Regions from separate parts of the Sphingobacterium siyangense genome, predicted to be linked through region 2. Evidence: riboswitches for the same ligand, from Rfam matches in the RefSeq annotation. Region 2 holds a riboswitch; each other region holds the start of a gene.

The links. Region 2 has a riboswitch for S-adenosylmethionine ahead of K2F45_RS21595 (5-oxoprolinase). Riboswitches for the same ligand answer to the same signal wherever they lie in the genome.
Region 1: it holds a riboswitch for S-adenosylmethionine, as region 2 does, so the genes downstream of both, metE (5-methyltetrahydropteroyltriglutamate--homocysteine S-methyltransferase) here and K2F45_RS21595 (5-oxoprolinase) in region 2, are expected to answer to the same signal.
Region 3: it holds a riboswitch for S-adenosylmethionine, as region 2 does, so the genes downstream of both, K2F45_RS16825 (O-acetylhomoserine aminocarboxypropyltransferase/cysteine synthase family protein) here and K2F45_RS21595 (5-oxoprolinase) in region 2, are expected to answer to the same signal.

The regions. Positions count from the first base shown of each region.
Region 1 is NZ_CP080574.1:634,016-637,300, reverse strand. It holds gene K2F45_RS02545 (sensor histidine kinase) at 1-350, shown strand, start outside; gene K2F45_RS02540 (response regulator transcription factor) at 453-1,142, shown strand; SAM riboswitch class I at 1,329-1,432, shown strand; gene metE (5-methyltetrahydropteroyltriglutamate--homocysteine S-methyltransferase) at 1,511-3,285, shown strand, end outside.
Region 2 is NZ_CP080574.1:5,114,073-5,117,357, forward strand. It holds gene K2F45_RS21585 (TolC family protein) at 1-82, opposite strand, end outside; gene K2F45_RS21590 (DUF3050 domain-containing protein) at 347-1,117, opposite strand; SAM-I-IV-variant riboswitch at 1,328-1,421, shown strand; gene K2F45_RS21595 (5-oxoprolinase) at 1,488-1,751, shown strand; gene K2F45_RS21600 (RagB/SusD family nutrient uptake outer membrane protein) at 1,850-3,285, opposite strand, start outside.
Region 3 is NZ_CP080574.1:4,011,854-4,015,138, reverse strand. It holds gene K2F45_RS16830 (homoserine O-acetyltransferase family protein) at 1-754, opposite strand, end outside; gene K2F45_RS16825 (O-acetylhomoserine aminocarboxypropyltransferase/cysteine synthase family protein) at 788-2,098, opposite strand; SAM riboswitch class I at 2,354-2,466, opposite strand; gene K2F45_RS16820 (FUSC family protein) at 2,648-3,285, opposite strand, start outside.

The DNA.
Region 1 (3,285 bases), 2.0 Mb from region 2:
TTGTTGTTGGTGACGAGCTGCATTTTTCAAATGTATTTTATAATCTACTGGATAATGCAATTAAGTACAACAAAGGAGATCTGCATGTGAATATTCAATCCAAAAATGTTGGTGATACCATTGTTATCACCATTGCCGACAACGGTATTGGGATGAGTCGGGATCACCTGCAAAAGATTTTCGACCAGTTCTACCGTATTCCAACTGGAAATGTTCATAATGTCAAAGGATTTGGTCTTGGCTTAAGTTATGTCCAGGACATCCTGAGAAGGCTGAACGGAAAAATTACAGTTAAAAGTGAAAAAGATAAGGGCACGACCTTTGAAGTAATTTTGCCTATTAAAAAATAAAACGTTCCTTTTTTGTATATTTCCTCTTTAAAAAATTTCAAAGGTTGAGGAAAGCTGATTTATCAGCATCAAGGGACATTGGTGAAAATTAATATAATCATTATGCAAAAGATATTATTAGCAGAAGATGATCCTAATTTGGGGGATCTTTTAAAAGACTATCTCGAATTAAAGGGAAAATTTGACGTCACATTATGCACAGATGGAGATGAAGCGATTTCTCAATTCAAAAAAAATAACTACGACCTCTGTATTTTCGATGTCATGATGCCAAAAAAGGACGGATTTACAGTTGGACGTGAAATCAGAAAAACAAACAATACTGTTCCTATTATCTTTGCCACAGCAAAGGGGATGATGGAAGATAAAACCGAAGCCTTTGAATTAGGGGGAGATGATTATATCACAAAGCCTTTTCGAGTGGAGGAATTATTGCTCCGCATCAATGCTTTGCTGAAACGCAGTGTTCGAGACAAAGAAGAGGAAGTGGTTGCTGATAAATTTGAAATTGGTGATTATTTCTTTGATTATACAAGTCAGCAAATTTCTTACAAAGGACAGATGCAAAAACTATCCACCAAAGAAGCGGAACTACTACGCTTGCTTTGTTTAAAGAAAAATGATGTGCTGACCCGGGAAGAAGCTTTATTAAAAATATGGCATGATGACAACTACTTTACAGGTAGAAGTATGGATGTATTTCTCAGTAAACTTCGTAAATATCTAAAAGAAGATAGTAAAGTTGAAATTGTCAATGTGCACGGAAAAGGTTACAAACTTTTGGTGAGCTAAAAGAATGGGGAATGAGAAACAGTCATTCCCCATTTTTTATGCTACACGGCGTATTGAAACATGGCATACACTAAATCATGGATGAAAAGAAAAGAACAAAACAATTTTATCCTTAGTAGAATATAAAAAATTGACGCACTTTTATAAAAAATTTGCATTTCAAAAAGAAATGTTCTAACTTAGCGTCGCTTATAGAGAAAGGCAGAGGGAATAGACCCGATGAAGCCTTAGCAACCTGTCCCTTGACAAGGTGCTAAATTCTACCCTACTTGATATGGGAATGATAAGCCGAAGTCACCGAATTCTAGTGTGTCCTTCTCTCTCTAGCAAGAAATATAGTTGAAAAAGAAATATTAAAAACATTCATTATGTTATTGACTAACAATTTAGGTTACCCTCGTGTGGGCGCGTTCCGCGAATTGAAAAAAGCCAATGAGGCCTATTGGGCTAAAAAATCTTCTGTTGAGGAATTATTGGACACAGCAAAAAAAATTCGTGAAGGCAATTGGAAAACACAAAAAGATGCTGGAATAGATTTGATCCCTTCCAATGATTTCTCTTTTTACGATCAAGTATTGGATTTAACCCTTACTGTTGGTGCAATTCCTGCTCGTTACCATTCTTTATTGAATAAAGTAGACAACAATTACAGCTTAGATCTATATTTTGCCATGGCGCGTGGTTTCCAACAAGAAGGAATCGACGTGACTGCAATGGAAATGACCAAGTGGTTGGATACCAACTACCACTATATGGTGCCAGAATTCACAAAAGATCAAGAATTCAAATTGACGTCCGAAAAGTTCTTAAATGAATATAACGAAGCAAAATCATTGGGCATCGATACTAAACCAGTTCTATTAGGTCCTATCACTTACCTTTTGATCGGTAAAGAAAAAGAAGCTGGCTTCGACCGCATCGATTTATTGGATAAACTTGTTCCAGTATATGAGCAAATATTAGCTAAACTAGCTGAGGCCGGTGCGCAATATGTTCAGATTGACGAGCCTTTCTTAGCATTGGATTTAGATGCTAAAGTAAAAGCTTTATATCAACCCACTTTCGAAAAATTAGCTGCAGCTGCAAAAAATATCAAATTAATCGCGACGACTTACTTCGAAGCTTTAAAAGATAACGAAGATATCGCAGTTAACCTACCTATCCATGCTTTACATTTGGATTTGGTACGCGGTGAAAACCAATTGGATACGGTACTAGCTAAAGTTCCTGCTTCATTAACATTATCTTTGGGTATTGTTGAAGGCCGTAACATCTGGAAAAATGATTACGAAAAATCATTGGTTAAAATCAAACAAGCTGTTGATGCATTAGGAAAAGACCGTGTTTGGGTAGCTCCTTCTTCATCATTGTTGCACGTTCCTTTTGACTTAGACAATGAACACAATGAGCAATCGCTACCAGCTGAAGTAAAAAACTGGTTAGCATTTGCTAAACAAAAATTAGCTGAGGTAAAAGACTTAGCCGTATTAGCAGAAGGTGAAGTTGATGCTGAAACAGCAAAACGCTTCGAAGCGAACAAAGCTGCAGCTGAAAGCCGTCGTACTTCTCCACTGATCCACAAACCAGAGGTTAAAACACGTACAAGCAATATCACTGATGACGATGCGAAACGTACTTCAGCATTTGCTGACCGTAAAGCAGCGCAACAAGCGAAGTTCAACTTGCCAGCATTCCCTACGACAACAATCGGTTCTTTCCCACAAACAAAAGATGTGCGTAAATGGAGAGCTGATCTGAAAAAGGGATCGATCACACAGGAAGAGTACGATAAAGCAATTGCTGAAGAAACTGAAAATACAATCCGTCTTCAAGAGCAACTGGATATCGATGTATTGGTTCACGGTGAGTTCGAACGTAATGACATGGTTGAATACTTCGGTGAGCAACTAGCTGGATATGCATTTACACAAAACGGTTGGGTACAATCCTATGGTTCACGTTGTGTAAAACCTCCGATTATCTATGGTGATGTATACCGTCCTGAAGATATGACTGTCCGTTGGTCTTCATACGCTCAATCATTGACTAACCGTCCGGTTAAAGGTATGTTGACTGGTCCGGTTACCATCTTACAATGGTCTTTCGTACGTAATGACCAACCGCGTTCAACAACGACTTACCA
Region 2 (3,285 bases):
CTTTGTCGATCATGTCTTTCAGGGACATGCGCAAAGAATCGAGGGCGAAGGTGTCCGAAATAGCGCATACTAACAATCCCATGGTTAGTATGCCTTTTGCCCAATAGGGAGGAAAAAAGTTCACGTGTGCTATGTAATTTTTTTGCGTTGCAAACTTAGACACTTATTGGAACTTGGATTTCTTCACAAACGCCAATATGTTATGGAAAAAAGACATTTTTTCATCAATTCAAACAAAAAGACCAATATCTGCCAAGAAGTCCTTACAATATCCTTTTTTACAGCACATAAAAAAGGCCTTTCAAATCGTGATTTGAAAGGCCTTTCTCGATGGTATAATAATAGATTATCCGTATAAGGAATCTTCTATTGCATTCCACAGCTGGATTCTTTTTTGTAGCGCAATTTTACTGATCTCTTTCATTTCCGTCCATTTAACCTCATCGTCCTTCCCAAGATCTGTGATCATCTGCATCGCCAACGGTCCATGCTCGTCGCCGTCAAGATCAATATGGCGTTGAAAATAATAAATAAAGCTATCCAGATTGGCTGTAGGAAAGTTTGTTTTAATTTCTTCCAAAATAGAAGTAAACATTCCCGGAATAAGGTCTTCACGTCCAAATGTAAATGCTGCGGCAATTTTATGCACCTCGCCCTCAGCAATCACTTCGAATGTAAAATTCAAAAAGTCTTTGATCCGCTTGTCCAATGTGGTCGTTGCAATGACATCGAATATGTTGTTCGATTTTTTGGCTTGAGCAATAAATTTGTTGACCAGATGAAGGTCGGCACCCATGGCATCCATGGCGTCCAGATACATCTCAAAGTGGCTCAAACGGCGGCCATCAATGTATTCATCCGACTCCTCAGCCAAGACAATTTCGTTGATTAGATAGCGTGTTGATGGATGCTCACTCGCAAACCAAGGTAAAGTCGTACAGGTCAATTTAATCTGTAAAGCTTTTAGTAAAGACATAAAATCCCATACAGCGTACACATGCCCTTCTGTAAAAGAACGTAGATTCTTGATCGTTTTGATCTTACGATATAAAGGGTGTTGCAATAATACCTCGCGTTCGGTAGCAATGTATTCGTTAATTTCCGCAATTCTATTCATGGCGCAAAAGTATTGTCTTATCTCTATTTTTAAAAGTATTTTCGATGAGATTACAGTAACATGATAAATTTTTCGCCCTGCTATCCGCTTCATAACCAAATCACAGCCAACAACGCGCCTCGCTTTTGACCTCCCTATTCCGGTTGCTAACGCTCCTTTACCCTTAAAAACAAAAATATTTTTAATTATAAAAAATAATCTACTATATTTGTAGAGTATTCAGAATTGCATGATGCAATACCAACCGAGTGCAGGCACCGCGGTGGTAAATTAATACGGGTTTCGACCAAAATAAACGTCGCAGAACGATTATTTTCCCAACAAGATCTGGATACAGTTTATGGTTTAATCCTTTAAATTTTTAAATTGTATGGCTACTACAACAAATCTTTACCAACACTTACTGGAAAAATTCAGTTATTACTCAACAGATGAACTGATCCAGCTCAACAATGACACCATCTTAGGACAAGGCTGGGGTTCAGCCAAGGCAACCTTTAGAACAGCTTTGATCAGTACGTTCTCCAAAAGAGGACTGGATCTTTCCAACATCATTTCCAAGGAAGACGGTTTTACCTCGGTGAAGCATGTCCCTGTACGCTTGGAACAGAATGTCCTGATTCCTTTACAGTAATCGTTATCGACAAAAAAAAGCGCGCATCGAAAGGACTTCGTGCGCGCTGCTGTGGTTGGTTTAGGAAATTGCCGATTTAAAAGAAGGCGATAATCTTATTATTTATAGTTTGGATTCTGAATTAACACACCTGCGCTTTTCTCAATTTCTGTTTGTGGTAATGGCCAGCGGTAAAATTTGTCCTCAAAATGATAGGGCACTTTACTGTCTTTGACCGCATTGAGTACTTCGCCTGCGATATGCCAACGAATCAGGTCGTAATGCCGTAGTCCTTCGAAAGCAAGTTCAACCCTTCTTTCGTGGCGGATACGGTCGCGCATTTTTTCCTTGTTATAACCGGCAGGAAACCCGGGCATCTGAACGCGGCTCCTCAGGGTATTCATAGCATCGTAAACCGATTGATCTGGCCCGGCGATTTCATTTTGTGCTTCGGCATACATCAATAACACCTCTCCAAACCGCAGTACAACCGCATCCTGTTGGCTCAATGTTGAAAAGCCAAAAGGTAAGTTGGCCGGATCCAAAAATTTCAATACCCCATAACCTGTAGGCCGCGGATTGGACGGTGTATGGATCTTACCGCCGCCAAAGTCGGGATGATCCACGAAAATTGTTTTGCTCAAGCGCGGATCCCTATCTTTGAAGGGATTGGCTCGGTCAGTCAAGGGTGATTCACCATAAGGCAGACCATCTTTGCATTCATAGGTATCCACCAGGTTTTGTAAAGGTGAAGCAGCGATCCAGTCGCCTAGGTACATGTCCCAGGGGGCTGTATTATTCGGTGCCAGAAAATTGACCGAAAAGATAATCTCGGTATTGTTCTTCTGTGTTGCATCGCGAAAGACATTTTCAAAAGCCGTACTCAGGGTATACTCTTTCATGACATCGGTGCATAAGTCTTTTACCTCTTTCAAGATTGCTAAATCGGGCACCCCTTTGTCACCATAAGCCGCAAACAGTAAAACCCGTGCTTTCAAGGCTTTTGCTGAACTTGCGGTCGCATGCCCCCCATTATTGAAATAAGGTTTAGCCGCTAAGTTAGCGATCCCAAAATCCAGATCAGCGCGAATCTGTTTTAGGATATTCTCCGCACTTTCCTTTGGCTGACGTTGATTCTCCAGACTAAGGGAAGTCAGCACAAGCGGCACCTCACCATAAATACTGTACAATTGGAAATAAACAAAAGCACGGATAAAGCGGGCTTCGGCTTCCATATTTTTCTTCTCTGCATCGTTCATATCGGAGCCGTTATAGCCCTGAAGCTTCTCGATCAGGCGATTGGCACGTCCTATTCCCACATAAGCATCGTTATAAATTCCGGTTTCATACCCCCCTGTGGTCGGATTTAAATTCCCACCTACGATTTCATTGACGCTACCTGAGTTGAACTGATTGTAGCCATTGTCGGTCAGACAGTCCCGGAAAGGCATCCCATAGGAGAACGTCTCACTCTGCAATGACGCGTATACACCGGCCAATGCATTATCAAAATCCGATTTTTTGCTAAAATAGTTGTCCGAAGCAATCTGATCCA
Region 3 (3,285 bases), 1.1 Mb from region 2:
AATAGCTGTACGCATTATAGCGTTTTACCAATTTTTCACCCTGATAGTTTTGATAGGAGGATGCTTTATAATGATCGAGTTTTTCGTTATCATACTCCTTTTGTGTGTTGGCATACGTTGTATAGTTGCGGTAAGACAACAGTGCCATAGCGCGTGCAACTTTTAAACCCTTAGCTCCGCCATCGGGATGATTCGCATAAAAGGTTCGATCAGTAGTAATGGCAAGACGTTGACTTTCATTGAATGCAATACCCCATGCTGAATGGACGGCATTTGTTCCAACGACGATTAGATGGTTGATGGCTATACTGCGTGATACGGCCCATTCCAATGCTTGTTGACCGCCCAATGAGCCCCCAATAAGGATCTCTATTTGTTTGATATCCAGGTGGTCTGCAAGAAATTGATGGGCTTTGACCAAATCCCTTACTGTAAATTCAGGAAAAGATAAGTAGTAAGGTTGTCCAGTAGCAGGGTTTATAGATAGCGGATTACTGCTATTATATGCTGATCCGATGACATTGGCGCAGATAATAAAATAATCGTTTGAATCAAATAGTTCACCTGTTCCAAAAAGACCTGACCACCAATCCAGTACATCCGCATTGGCCGTTAGTGCATGGCAAACCCAGATCACATTACTGCGATCTGCATTGGGTTTGCCAAATGTTTCATAACTGATTTGTAAATCAGTAAGCTCTCTTCCATTTTCAAATACAAAAGGCTCCGGGTGCAGATAAATATGCTTACTCATTTTACGTTTACGTTTTAAGCCGAAAAAATCTGATTATTTAATTTTATCAAAAGCTTGTTGTAAATCAGCTTTGATGTCATCAATATGTTCTATTCCTACAGAAAGACGTAATAAACCTTTGAACACTCCGGCATTGGCTTGATCTTCATCACTCAATTGTTGGTGAGTAGTCGCTGCTGGATGGATAATCAATGACTTCGTATCACCGACGTTGGCCAGGTGACTGATCAATTCTAAGCTGTCGATAAAGCTATTGGCCTTTTGTGCTGCGTCACCTTTGAGCTGGAAAGAAAGCACTGCACCATAGCCATTTTTAAGGTATTTTTGTGCGTTAGCGAAGCTCGGAGAGCTTTTTAAGCCCGGATAGTTTACTTTTTCTACCTGTGGATGCGCCTCAAGCCATTTAGCTACCTCTAAAGTGTTGTCTACATGGCGTTGCACCCGTAAAGACAGGGTTTCAAGCCCTTGTAATAATAAGAATGAATTGAAAGGAGAGAGTGCTGGCCCGAAATCCCGAAGCCCTTCCACACGTGCCCGAATGGCAAATTGAATATTTCCAAACGGTCCGCCTTCACCGAAAACTTCGGAAAAAACTAAGCCATGATAGCCTTCAGATGGTTCGGAAAATTGAGGGTATTTTCCATTGCCCCAATTGTAGTTTCCGCCGTCGACGATGACACCACCAATGCTTGTACCATGTCCACCGATCCATTTAGTAGCCGATTCAACCACCACATTCGCACCATACTCCAAAGGTTTAAATAAATATCCCCCAGCTCCAAAAGTATTATCGACGATTAACGGTAAGTCATATTTTTTTGCTACTGCAGCAATTTTCTCAAAGTCTGGAATATTGAAACTTGGGTTTCCAATTGTTTCAACATAGATGGCCTTTGTTTTATCATCAATGAGGGCTTCAATTTTATCTGCCTCGGCGTCCGTTGCAAATCGAGCTTCGATGCCCAGACGTTTAAAAGAAACTTTAAACTGGTTGAATGTACCGCCGTATAAGTTGGATCCGGCAACAAAATTGTCACCACTTTCCAAGATATTATTTAATGCAATAAACTGTGCCGCCTGGCCAGATGCAACAGCAACAGCCGCGACTCCACCTTCCAGTGCCGCAATACGTTGTTCGAAAACATCCGTGGTAGGATTCATAATCCGTGTATAAATATTGCCGAACTGCTTTAATGCAAATAAGTTTGCGCCGTGTTCGGCATTTTCAAATACAAAAGATGTTGTTTGATATATAGGAACTGCTCTAGATCCCGTAGTAGGGTCAGCGACTTGGCCAGCGTGAACCTGAAGAGTTTCGAATTTTAAATTTTTGTTTGAAGACATAATATATCAGATTTTAAGGGTTCAAAAAGAAATTGCTAAGTAAAAAGAGAAGCATACACACCTCCTTGAAGGGTCTGTTAAATCTTTATCCAAGAAAAAGGAAATGATTCTTAACAAGCGTGGAAGTGCATATGCATACGCATTCGCATCAATACAGTTGTATGATGGCTTACACTTTCGCTTATCGTGCGGCTCACTTGTGTTGAACCTGAATTTTTAATGGACTTCAGTAGTTTAATAATCATTGTCTTATGTTATTTATATGCTCCAAAACGATATTGTTTTGGACAGGAATTGGCACCTTTTCAAACAAATTGAAGGTTGCCAGTGGGTCATTGAGCCAGTCTCTCGCCACTTCTTTATAAATCAAGACCTACTGATTAAGGGAGGTGTTGATTAGAAATCTTCTTTCGAAGACGATACAAATATAAACTCTTTTTTTATTAAAGCAAAAGAAAAGCTGTTTTTTAGTTAAAGGAATTTTGAATAACATACGGATCGGATCGCATATTGTTCGATGAAACTTGATAAGTAACTGCCAATCGGGTATTATGATTTCTTTAAGTTGATCCGTTCTGCAATTTGATTTAAATCTGTTAAAAGAGGTTTAAGTGCATCAATTCTACTATGGATGTCATACGTCAGGTGGCGATTCGTCTTTTTGCTTAACGATAGCGAAAGACCCACCAAATGGGAGTTGACCTGATAAGAGAGTGCCTGAAAATGGTGTATATGTGACCAATCCATCCATTTGTGTTCGGGTTCTTTTTTCATTTGATTGATAGCGTCTGAAAACAGGGCCATGGCAGTCTGCGCTTTTTTGCGAGCCAGCCGTATATCAAACGAACTTTGTCTCTCGTCCGACAGACGGTTATTGATGATCTGGAAATAATGTTCGTTGTAAAGAGATACCTCTTTTGCCAGCTGAACCATGCCTGTGCTCTGGCGTACAGGTATCAAGAAATAACCTGCTATAGCCAAGAATGCTCCAATAAGTGTAAAAAGCATTCGGCTGCCTAAAATGAGATTGATATTGCCTTCAAACAAATTGAGTGCAATCACAATTCCCAAGGTAATAAAGATGACACTGACCATATAATTAGATCGATTGAATAAAAAGAATCCGAAAAGACCTAATGCAGCTATGGTAAGAAGAGCCGGGAGAAAATGAATAGCAATTAAGCAGA